2 linked regions of the Enhydrobacter sp. genome follow. Each later gene encodes a partner of the first gene's protein in a complex. Links are inferred from orthologs where the notes say so. Each region holds a gene or a part of one and is shown on either strand. Other genes may lie near its edges.

The links. The genes of interacting proteins can lie anywhere in the genome.
Region 2: the proteins of dnaN (region 1) and OJF58_RS21360 are in contact, whole or in part, in a cryo-EM structure (PDB 8GIZ), measured with the Escherichia coli proteins. The link is inferred for Enhydrobacter sp. from one-to-one orthologs.

Annotation. Positions count from the first base shown.
Region 1 is NZ_CP126889.1:2,129,346-2,135,530, forward strand. What follows is about bases 3,258-6,185. They hold dnaN (DNA polymerase III subunit beta), read right to left. Parts: upstream 5,317-6,185; coding sequence 4,198-5,316; downstream 3,258-4,197. Other genes in these bases: recF (DNA replication/repair protein RecF), read right to left, coding at 3,258-4,201; dnaA (chromosomal replication initiator protein DnaA), read right to left, coding at 5,529-6,185. Also shown: OJF58_RS10690 (hypothetical protein), read right to left, coding at 1-530; gyrB (DNA topoisomerase (ATP-hydrolyzing) subunit B), read right to left, coding at 523-2,976; more of recF, read right to left, coding at 2,996-3,257. UniProt on the Escherichia coli protein: Confers DNA tethering and processivity to DNA polymerases and other proteins. Acts as a clamp, forming a ring around DNA (a reaction catalyzed by the clamp-loading complex) which diffuses in an ATP-independent manner freely and bidirectionally along dsDNA.
Region 2 is NZ_CP126889.1:4,274,658-4,279,773, forward strand. Bases 423-3,328 are described here. They hold OJF58_RS21360 (DNA polymerase III subunit gamma/tau), read right to left. Parts: upstream 2,811-3,328; coding sequence 1,035-2,810; downstream 423-1,034. Other genes in these bases: OJF58_RS21350 (DUF559 domain-containing protein), read left to right, coding at 423-649; OJF58_RS21355 (YbaB/EbfC family nucleoid-associated protein), read right to left, coding at 706-1,035; OJF58_RS21370 (histidine kinase dimerization/phosphoacceptor domain -containing protein), read left to right, coding at 3,130-3,328. Also shown: recombination mediator RecR, read right to left, coding at 1-257; more of OJF58_RS21350, read left to right, coding at 305-422; more of OJF58_RS21370, read left to right, coding at 3,329-4,347; OJF58_RS21375 (acyl-CoA dehydrogenase family protein), read left to right, coding at 4,463-5,116. UniProt on the Escherichia coli protein: Part of the beta sliding clamp loading complex, which hydrolyzes ATP to load the beta clamp onto primed DNA to form the DNA replication pre-initiation complex.

The DNA of each region.
Region 1 (6,185 bases):
AACGACTGCAAGGCCTGGTCGGCATCGGCCTGGGTCGCCGTGCCGGCCGCCCAGTCGATGCGGATCTTCAGGAAGTAGTCATGGTAGCCGGTCAGCAGGAGCTTGCTGAAGAGGCGACCGGCGGTCGACCGAACGCTGTAGACAATGCAGCGGAAGGCGACGCTGCCGTAGATGCAGGACGAAGGGACCGTGGGCCGCTCGAACCGGGTGTAGCCGGCCGACTTCAGCTTCGTCTCGGCCTCGTTCAGCTCGGCCGCGAACCGGTTCATGACGATAGGCGCGTCACTGCCCGGCGGGACGCGTCGGCCCCCTTCGATGTAGACGTAAATCTTCATCTTGTTGATGCCGTACATATAGGCGACCGATCCGTCCTCGCTCAGGCTCTGCTCCAGCGTGGCCCCGCCCAGGCTGGGCGGAAAGCTGAGCCTGGTGCCGGGATGCGTGCTGGGCGCGGGGTTGCCGGCCGTCTGGGCAAACGCCGGCCCGGCCAGGGCGAGCATCGCTGCCGCGGTCGCCAGCAGCCTAGACATCGAGATTCGCCACCTTGAGCGCATTGTCCTGGATGAAGTCGCGCCGCGGCTCGACCACGTCGCCCATCAGCGTCGAGAAGATCTCGTCCGCCTCGTCGGCATGGTTGATCTTGACCTGCAGGAGGGTCCGCGCCTCGGGGTCGAGCGTCGTTTCCCAGAGCTGGTCGGGATTCATCTCGCCCAGCCCCTTGTAGCGCTGGATGGTCATGCCCTTGCGACCGGCCTCGAGCACCGCGGCGAACAGCTCGGTCGGCGAGGCGATCGGCGTTTCCTTGTCCCTGGCGACGAACGCACCCGGCTGCAGGTAGACCGCCTGCAGGTCGGCCGCCAGCGCATCCAGCCGGCGCGCCTCGGCGCTCTTGATCAGCGGACCGTCGATCACGTGGCGTTCCTGCACGCCGCGCAGGCGCCGGCTGAAGGCGAGGCCGCCATCGGCGGTCGGCTCGCCGGTCCAGCCGCGCTCCAGCGGCGCGCTCACCGCGTTCAGGCGGCGGGCGACGTAGTTCGCCGTCTGACGCGCGAGCTCGGCATCGGCCAGGATGTCCGGCTTGAAGGCGCCAGCGATCGCGGCCTGCTCGATCACCGCCTGGTTGGTCACGCGGCGCGACAGCGCCAGCGGCTTCACGAGGTTCGAGACGGAGCGGGCGATATCGACCGTGTGCCGCAGATCGTCGCCGGCCTGCACGGTACCGTCGCCGAGTCGGAGCGTCGCACCCTCGAGCCCGGTCCGGATCAGGTGATCGTCCAGCGCGCGCTCGTCCTTCAGGTAGATCGCCGACTTGCCCCGGACGGCTTTGAAGAGCGGCGGCTGGGCGATGTAGAGATGGCCGCGGTCGATCAGCTCGCGCATCTGGCGATAGAAGAACGTCATCAGGAGGGTGCGGATATGCGAGCCGTCGACGTCCGCGTCCGTCATGATGATGATCTTGTGGTAGCGGAGCTTGTCCAAGGTGAAGTCGTCGACGCCGATGCCGGTGCCGAGCGCCGTGATCAGCGTGCCGATCTCGGCCGAGGACAGCATCTTGTCGAAGCGGGCGCGCTCGACATTCAGGATCTTGCCGCGCAGCGGCAGGATCGCCTGGAAGGCGCGGTTGCGGCCCTGCTTGGCAGAACCGCCGGCCGAATCGCCCTCGACGATGAAGAGCTCCGAAAGCGCTGGATCGCGCTCCTGGCAGTCGGCGAGCTTGCCCGGCAGCGAGCTCACATCGAGCGCGCCCTTGCGCCGGGTGAGCTCGCGCGCCTTGCGCGCGGCCTCGCGGGCCGCCGCCGCCTCGACCACCTTGGTGGCGATTTTGCGCGCTTCGGCTGGATGCTCCTCGAACCACTGGCTGAGCTTGTCGCCGATCACGCCCTCGACGACCGGCCGGACCTCGGACGAGACCAGCTTGTCCTTGGTCTGCGAGGAGAATTTCGGATCGGGCACCTTCACCGACAGGACGCAGGTCAGCCCCTCGCGCATGTCGTCGCCGGTGAGGCTCACCTTCTCCTTCTTCGAGATGCCCGCCTCGTCGGCGTATTTGTTCAGGGTCCGCGTCAGCGCGCCGCGAAAGCCGGCGAGATGCGTGCCGCCGTCGCGCTGCGGGATGTTGTTGGTGAAACACAGCATCGTCTCGTGGTAGCTGTCGTTCCACTGCATGGCGACTTCGACCGTGATTCCGTCCCTTTCGCCGCGGATCGAGACCGGTGGGCTGTGCAGCACCTGCTTGTTGCGGTCGAGATACTTGGCGAAGGCCTCGACGCCGCCTTCGTAGAAGAGCTCCGTGACCTTGATCTCGGCGCCGCGCTCGTCGGTGATCACGATGCGCACACCCGAATTCAGGAAGGCGAGCTCGCGCAGCCGGTGCTCGAGGGTGCCGTAGTCGAACTCGGTCTGGCTGAACACTTCCGGCGAGGGCAGGAAGGTCACCTCGGTGCCGCGCTTGCCCTCGGGCGCATCGCCCACGACCCCGAGATCCCCCTCCGGATCGCCGTTGCGGAAGCGCACGAAATGTTCCTTGCCGTTGCGCCAGATGCGCACGTCCAGATGCTCGGACAGCGCGTTGACCACCGCCGCTCCTACGCCGTGCAGCCCGCCCGAGACCTTGTAGGAATTCTGGTTGAACTTTCCGCCGGCATGGAGCTGGGTGAAGATGACGATGGCGGCGGAGACGCCCTCTTCACGGTGGATGTCGACCGGCACGCCGCGGCCGTTGTCGCGCACCGTGACGGAGCCGTCGCCGTGCAGGATCACGTCGACCTGGTCGCAGTAGCCCGCCAGCGCCTCGTCGATGGCGTTGTCGACGATCTCGTAGACCATGTGGTGCAGGCCGGTGCCGTCGTCGGTGTCGCCGATATACATGCCGGGTCGCTTGCGGACGGCCTCGAGGCCGCGCAGGACCTTGATGGAACTGGCGTCGTAGTCCTCGCCATTGCCGTTGCCGTTCGGGACTTGCTCGTTCTCGCTCATCATCCTGATCCAAAAGGGTTCAGCCTGCCGCGATGGTTCCATCGGCCACGCGCAGGAGTTGCGCGCGACCGGCCAGCGGCCCAAAAAGGCCGGCGTCGGTGCCGGTCATCCAGCTTTGCACGCCAAGCGCCATGATCTCGTCGAACAGCGCAGCCCGGCGCTCCGCATCGAGGTGCGCGGCGACTTCGTCCAGCAGCAGAAGCGGCGGCCGCCCCCGCGACCACGCCACGAGGCGGGCATGGGCCAAGGCGATCGACACGAGCAGGGCCTTCTGCTGGCCGGTGGAGCCGTCGGCGGCCGGCAGGTCGAGATCGAGATGGCGAACGCTGAGATCGCTGCGATGCGGCCCGCAATATGTGGTGCCGCTTTCGGCATCCCGCAAGCGGCTGGCGGCCAGCTCGGCACGCAACCGGTCCTCGGCGTCGATCGCCGCCATCGAGGCGACCCAGCCGTCAATGTCGCCAGCCATGGCCAGCGAGGCGCGCGGGAAAGGTCCGACGCCCAGCCGCGCCGCCGCATCGAGCCGCTGGACGGTATCGGCCCGCGCCGCCGCCAAGGCCACGCCGTGGCGGGCCATCGTGTCCTCGAGGGCGGTGAACCAGTGCGGATCGCGGTTGCCTTCGCCCAGCAGGCGGCTGCGCTGGCGGAGCGCATTCTCGTAAGCCGCGACGTCGCCGGCATGCTCCGGATGCAGCGCCGTCACGAGCCGGTCGAGGAACCGTCGGCGTTCGCCCGCGCCGTCGAGGAACAGTCGGTCCTGCTGCGGCGTCAGCCAGACCGCCGCGACATGCAGGCCAAGCGCGGTCTGGCTCGCTGCCGGCCGACCGTCGATCCGCACCGCCCGCCGCGCCAGGCCGCCGCCATTGCGCGGCGGCTCGATCCCGGTGCCCACGGCCAGCCGGCCCTCGGGCGTGTCCAGGGTGGCGGCGACCGCCCAGGTTGACGCTGCAGGCTCGCCGCCGCGCGACCGGCGCGCCACCTCGTCGAGCCGCGCCCGGCGCAGGCCGCGCCCGGGAACGAGGAAGGAAAGCGCCTCCAGGAGATTGGTCTTGCCCGCACCATTGGCGCCCACCAGGACGACAGGCGCGGGACCGCATTCGAGGCGCAGCTGACCGTAGTTGCGGAAATCGGTCAGACGCACCTGGCGCACGGCCAGAAGGGCCGGCGCTGCGCCGGTTGCGGCGTCGGGAGAATAGGCGAGAGCGCTGATGGCCGGCGGCGTCATACCCGCATCGGCATGAGCACGTAGAGCGCGCTCTCGTCGGCGCCGTCGCGCACGAGGGTGGGCGAGCCCGCATCGGCCATCAGAAACCGCGCCTCCGCGCCGGCGATCTGCTCGGTGATGTCGAGCAGATAGCGGGAATTGAAGCCGATCTCGAGGCCGGCTTCCTTGTAGTCGACCTCGATCTCCTCGGTGGCGCTGCCCGCGTCGGGGCTGGTGGCCGACAGGGTCACGACGCCCTTGCCGACAGCGAGCTTGATGGCGCGCGATTTCTCGGTCGAGATGGTCGAGACGCGGTCGACGGCGTTGGCGAACTCCTTGCACGGCACGTTCAGGACCTTGTCGTTGCCGGTCGGAATGACGCGCTCGTAGTCGGGGAAGGTGCCGTCGATCAGCTTGCTCACCAGGGTGACGTTGCCGGTGGCGAAGCGGATACGGGTGTCGGACAGCTCGACATCGACCGACCCGTCGCTTTCGTCCAGCAGCTTGCGCACCTCGCCCACGGTCTTGCGCGGCACGATCACGCCCGGAATGTCGCCGGCGCCCTTGGGCAGCGGCACCTCGACTCGCGCCAGGCGATGGCCGTCGGTCGCGACGCCGCGCAGCACGTCGGTGCCGGCGGCCTTGGCGGCATGGAAATAAATCCCGTTCAGATAATACCGCGTCTCCTCGTTGGAGATGGCGAAGCGTGTGCGATCGATGATGCCCTTGAGATCGGTCGCCGGAAGCTGGAAGCGATGCGGCAGGTCGCCCTCGTTCATGGCCGGGAAATCGGCCGGCGGCAGGCACTGCAGTGTGAAGCGCGAGCGGCCGGCGCGGATCACCAGGCTGTTGCCGTCGGCCGCCGTCTCGAGCTCGACCTGTGCCCCATCGGGCAGCTTGCGGACGATCTCGTAAAGTGTGTGCGCGGGTGCCGTCGTCGAGCCGGTCTTGGCCGCGCTGGCGTCGACTGTCTCGGTGATGGCGAGGTCCATATCGGTCGCGGCAAGGCTCAGCCGGCCCTTCTGGGCGGTGATCAGCACGTTTGAGAGGATGGGGATCGTGTTCCGACGCTCGACGACACTCTGGACATGGGCCAAGGCCTTGAGAAGGGCCGCCCGCTCGATCGTCAGTTTCATGGTTGGGTCGCTGTAATCGGGGCCGATTGGAGGTGTTTTCTGGGCCCACCGCACCGGCGGCGGGGAAGCCCCGGCAGGATGGTTGAAAAGTATACCACGGGGACCGTCGGCTGAAAGCAATTTCGCCCGCAATATGAGGCGTTTAGGGCTTTGCGACCGGAAAGGAAACGGGGCCTTTGCGGCCCCGCTTCGAACGTCCCGCCAAGCCGGGCTCAGCCCTGCAACTGGCGCTTGAGCAGCTCGACGTCCTCTGCAATCGAAAGATCGGAGATCTTGAGCTCCTCGATCTTGCGGACGGCATGCATGACCGTGGTGTGATCGCGGTTGCCGAAGCGCTTGCCGATCTGCGGCAGGCTCAAGGTCGTGAGCTGCTTGGCGAGGTACATCGCGACCTGGCGCGGGCGGGCCACCGAGCGGGCCCGGCGCGGCGAGCTCATCTCGGCGAGCTTGATGTTGTAGTGCGCGGCGACCCGCTGCTGGATCTCGTCGACCGTCACCTTGCGGTCGGCCTGGCGCAGCAGGTCGTGCAGCACGTCCTGCGCCATCTCGACGGTGATCTCGCGGCCGATGAGCTGGCCGTGGGCCACGACCCGGTTCAGCGCACCCTCGAGCTCGCGGATGTTGGTGCTGATCTTGTGGGCCAGGAACTCCAGCACCGCGGTCGGCACCGGGACGCGCGCCGATTCGGCCTTGGTCTGCAGGATCGAGAGTCTCAGCTCGTAGGTCGAGGAGTGGATGTCGGCGACGAGGCCGCTGCCCAGCCGCGAGCGCATGCGCTCCTCGATGTCCTGCAGCTCCGATGGCGGCTTCTCGGAGGAGAGCACGATCTGCTTGTTCTGCTCCACCAGCGAGTTGAAGGTGAAGAAGAA
Region 2 (5,116 bases), 2.1 Mb from region 1 along the record:
TCCTCGACCACGCAGATGAGGCCCGCGTCGCGGCGCGGGTCGGCGCAGATCGAGCAGGGATCGACGGTGTCGAGGTTGCCGCATACCGAGCACGGCCTGATGGCGCGTGCCGCATCGGCCAGCGCCGCGCTCAGCGGCTGCATCAGCACCTCGCGCTTCTTCAGAAGATGCAGCGCCACCCGCCGCGCCGACCGCGGCCCCAACCCCGGCAACCGCCCCAGGAGCTGGATCAGCCGCTCGATCTCCGGCCCGTTCATATATCATGCTCCTCTCCCCCGGAGGGTGAGAGGTCGGGTGAGGGGGCGTGAGCGACGACAGCATCAAGAGAGCGCGCGAATTGCGCCGCGACAGCAGTCGTGCCGAGCGCATCTGTTGGGAGATGTTCCGCGACCGTCGTATGGCAGGTGTCAAATTCCGGCGCCAGCATCCGATTGATCCGTACTTTGCCGACTTTGCCTGCATATCCAGGAAACTGGTGATCGAGATAGACGGGGAACACTACGCCTTTCAAGTCGACGCCGATATTCGACGAACGAAGGCCATGGAGCGCGAAGGCTGGCGAATCCTCCGCTTTTGGGCGAACGAGGTCATGCAAAACCCGGAGGGAATCTGGAGCACAATCCAGTTGGCGCTTCATTCTCCCGCTTAGAATCCCCCTCACCCAGCCTCTCCCCCTCGGGAGGAGAGGTGCATGACCCTCGAGCATCAGAGCTTGAAGCCGGGCGGCAGGGGAAGGCCGCCGGTGATGGAGCGCATCTGCTCCTGGACCGTCTGCTCGACCTTGCCGCGCGCGTCATTGGCAGCGGCGACGATCAGGTCCTCGACCACACCCTTCTCCTCGGGCTTGAAGAGGGAAGGATCGATCTCGACGCGGCGCGTCTCGTTCTTGCCGTTGACGGTGACCTTCACCAGGCCCGCACCCGAGCTGCCTACGATCTCCATGCGCTCGAGCTGCGCCTGCAGCTCCTGCACCTTCTGCTGCACCTGCTGGGCCTGCTGCATCAGGCCGCCCAGATCCTTGAGCTTGTCGAACATCAGTACTCGCTTTCGGGGATGTCGTCGTCGACCGGATAGTCTTCCGCCGCCGGCGGTTCGTCATCGGCGGTCGGCGCGTGCAGTCCGGCGACCAGCGACGTCTCCTCGCCCTTGCGCCGCACCGTCTCGAGCCTGGCACCGGGAAAGGTCTTCAGGATCGCCTGCACGATGGCGTTGTTCTCGGCCTGGGTCCGGAGCGCATCGCCGCGACTGGCTTTCTGTGCCGCGAGCGTCGGCTTGCCTTCGTCACGCGAGACCGAGGCGATCCAGCGCCGGCCGGTGACGTTGCCCAGGAACCCGCTGAGCCGCGCTGCCAGATCCTTGGGCGCCGCCGGCTCGGGCCGGAACTCGATCAGGCCCGGTTCGCACCGCACCTCGTGAACGTGATGCATCAGGTGGTGCACCAGCCGAGCCTCGCGCTTCGTCTCCAGGAGCGCCACGACTTCGGTGAAGGTCCTGGGCGCGGGCGTTGCCGGTGCAGGTTGGGAGGCGACCGCCGACGCGGGCGCGGCGACACGCGCCGCCGCGGCTCCGCCGCCACCGGGTCGAGGCGCAGGCCCGCTGCCGCCGTTGGTCGCGCCCGCCGGCACACCGCCGCCGTTCTGCAGCGTCTTGAGAACGTCTGAAGGCGAGGGCAGCTCTGCGACGTAGCAAAGCCTTATCAAGGCCATCTCGGCCGCGCGCACGGGCGAGGGCGCGTTGAGCGTCTCCTTCAGGCCTTTCATCAGGAGCGTCCAGGCGCGCGTCAGCGAGGCCATCGACAGCTTCTTCGCCATCGCGAGCCCCTGTGCGCGCTCGCTGTCGGCCGAACTGGCGCCGGCTTCGGGCGCCACCTTGAGCCTGGTCACCCAGTGCGTGAGCTCCAGCAGGTCCTGCAGGATCACCACGGGATCGGCGCCCGAATCGTGCATCTCGCCCAGTGCCGCAACCACGGCAGCCGCATCGCCGCGCATGGTCTTCTCGAAGAGGTCGAGCACGCCGTTGCGGTCGGCGAGGCCCAGCATGTCGCGCACCTGGTTGGCGTCGACCACGCCGCCGCCATGGGCGATCGCCTGGTCGAGCATGGAGAGCCCGTCGCGCACCGAGCCGTCGGCGGCGCGCGCCAGCAGCGCCAGCGCCTCGGGCGAGATCTCGACCTTCTCGGCCTCGGCGATCTTGGCGAAGTGCGCGACCAGCACTTCCTGCGGCACGCGCTTCAAGTCAAAGCGCTGGCAGCGCGACAGTACCGTCACCGGCACCTTGCGGATCTCGGTGGTGGCGAACAGGAACTTCACATGCGGCGGCGGCTCCTCCAGCGTCTTCAAAAGCGAATTGAAGGCCTTGTCCGACAGCATGTGCACTTCGTCGATGATGTACACCTTGTAACGCGCCATTTGCGGGCTGTAGCGTACGCCATCGAGCAGTTCGCGCATCTCCTCGACCTTGCTGCGCGACGCTGCGTCCATTTCGATTACGTCAATATGACGATCCTCGCTGATCGCTCTGCAATGCTCGCACACGCCGCAGGGATCGACGGTCGGGCCGCCCTTGCCGTCGGCGCCGACGCAGTTGAGTGCTCGGGCGATGATGCGGGCGGTGGTAGTCTTGCCCACGCCGCGCACGCCGGTGAGCATGAAGGCATGGGCAATGCGACCCGAGGCGATGGCGTTGCGCAGGGTGCGCACCATCGCCTCCTGGCCGACCAGGGTGGTGAAATCGACGGGACGGTATTTGCGGGCGAGGACGCGATAGGGGAGTTGCTCCTGCTCCCCGGAGACTGTGGTGGCTTTCGCCATGGCGCTCACCCTCGATGCGCCGCGGCCCTTCTGGCCGGGCGGTCGTCGCGCCCGGGCGGCCCGGCCCGGCGACGGCGCGCGCAAGGCAACGGGTGAGGGACCGGCATGACCCGAAGCGAATTCGTTACGGCTGCTTCCTTCCGGATCTGACCGGGTTGGCGACTGCTCCGCCCACACCGGCCCCTCGAGGCGGTTATATCAGGAGTCGGGGCGGCCGGCGCAAGGGCCAGATCGGGGCCGAATCGGGACGAATAGCGGCGCGATTTCCCCCGCAATGAGCGCGCTTGTGGCGGTCGGGGGGAACGGCTAGGTCCTGTCCATGTGTCCTTCCCATGATGGCGATTCGCCGGTCGTCGAGCCCAACCCGGCAGGAGACGACCCGAACGTCACGCTGCGCGCCCTGAAGCAGCGTATCCAGCAGCAGGAGATACTGGCTGAGCTGGGCGTGGTCGCCCTGCATGGCGCAAGCCTCGACAAGCTGCTCACCGAGACTGCCCGCCTTGCGGCCGAGGGCCTGAGGGCGCAGTTCAGCAAGGTGCTGGAGTATATGCCGGCCGAGAACCGGTTCCTGGTCCGCGCTGGCGTGGGCTGGCAGGAGGGCGTCGTCGGCCAGGCCACGATCGGCGCCGACCTCGAATCGCCGGCGGGCTTTGCCCTGCGCACCGGCAAGCCGGTGATCTCCAATCATCTCGAGAACGAGGAACGCTTCAGGACGCCCGAGATCCTGCGCCAGCACGGCATCCATCGGGCGATGAACGTCATCCTGCAGGGCGACGGCCGACCGTTCGGCGTGCTCGAGGTCGACAGCCGGTCGGACGAGAAGTTCGTCGAGCAGGATCTCGCCTTCCTGCAGGGTGCCGCGAACATCCTGGGCATGGCGATCGAGCGCGAGCGCCACCAGCAAAGTCTCGAGGCGGCGCTGGAGCGTCACCAGGTGCTCCTGAAGGAGATGAGCCACCGGGTGAAGAACAGCCTGATGATCGTGTCGAGCCTGCTCCATCTGCAGGCCAGCGACGTCGGCGATGCGACCCTCACGGCTCATCTCGAGGAAGCGGCGCACCGGGTATCGGCGGTGGCGAAGGCGCACGATCGGCTGATCCATGGCGGCAATGTCGAACGCATGGATCTCGGCAAGTACATCGAGACCATCGGCAAGGATCTGGATGCGAGCGTCGCCCATTGCGTCATCCATATCGAGGCGTGCCACGGCATCGAGATTCCGGCCGACCGGGCGATATCGGTCGCCATGATCGTGAACGAGCTGATCACCAACGCGGCGAAGTACGCCTACAAGGGACGGACGGGCGGCGAGATCTGGGTCTCCCTAACCGAGAACGGCGATAGCGCGCTCACCATCTCCGTGCGCGACCGGGGCGACGGGCTGCCCCCGGGTTTCGACCTTGCCAGGCCAAAGGGGCTCGGCATGCGCATTGTTACGTCCTTCGTGCAGCAGTTGAAGGGCACCCTGCAGATCCGCGACCGCAACCCCGGTGTCGAGTTCGTGGTCAGCCTTCCCCGACCCGCGCCGGCGCGTTAGGTCGCGCGGCTCAACTCCGACAGGCCGGCAATCCATCCGAGACGCCGCCGCTTGACTCGGCGAACGTAGCGTACAACGATTTTCGAAGAACATTCGACTTATTGAGGATCCTCTCATGGATTTTGCGCTGCCGGCCGACCTCGTGCGCTTCCAGGAGCGCGTGCGGCAGTTCGTGCAGGAAGAGCTGCAGCCGCTCGATGCCGAGGTCGAGGCCACCGGCCGAGTTCCCGAACGGGCGCTGGAGGGACTGCGGCGCCTGGGGCTGTTCGGCACCAACACGCCGAGGGAATATGGCGGGCTCGGCCTCTCCATGCTGGGAAGCTGTCTTGCCATCGAGGAGCTCGCCAAGGCGCATGTCGCCTTCTACTTCCTGAGTGGCGTCAACGTGCATATCGGCTCCAAGCCGGTCGAGCTTGCCGGCAGCGAGGCGTTGAAACGGCGCTGGCTGCCCGAGCTGGCCTCCGGCCGCACCATCGCGGCCTTCGCGCTGACCGAGCAGGAGGCGGGCTCCGATGCTGCGGCCATCAGAACGACGGCGCGCCGAGACGCGACCGGTGACTACGTGCTGGAAGGCGCCAAGACCTACATCACCAACGCACCGGTGGCGGGCCTCTTTACCGTGTTCGCCACGGGCGATCCGGCATTGGGCGCCAAGGGCATCGCCGCTTTCCTGGTCGAGGCGGGCACGCCCGGCCTGCAGATCGGCCGCACGATCGAGATGGCGGCCGGCCGCGGCTCGGCCCATGCCGAACTGATCCTCGACGGCTGC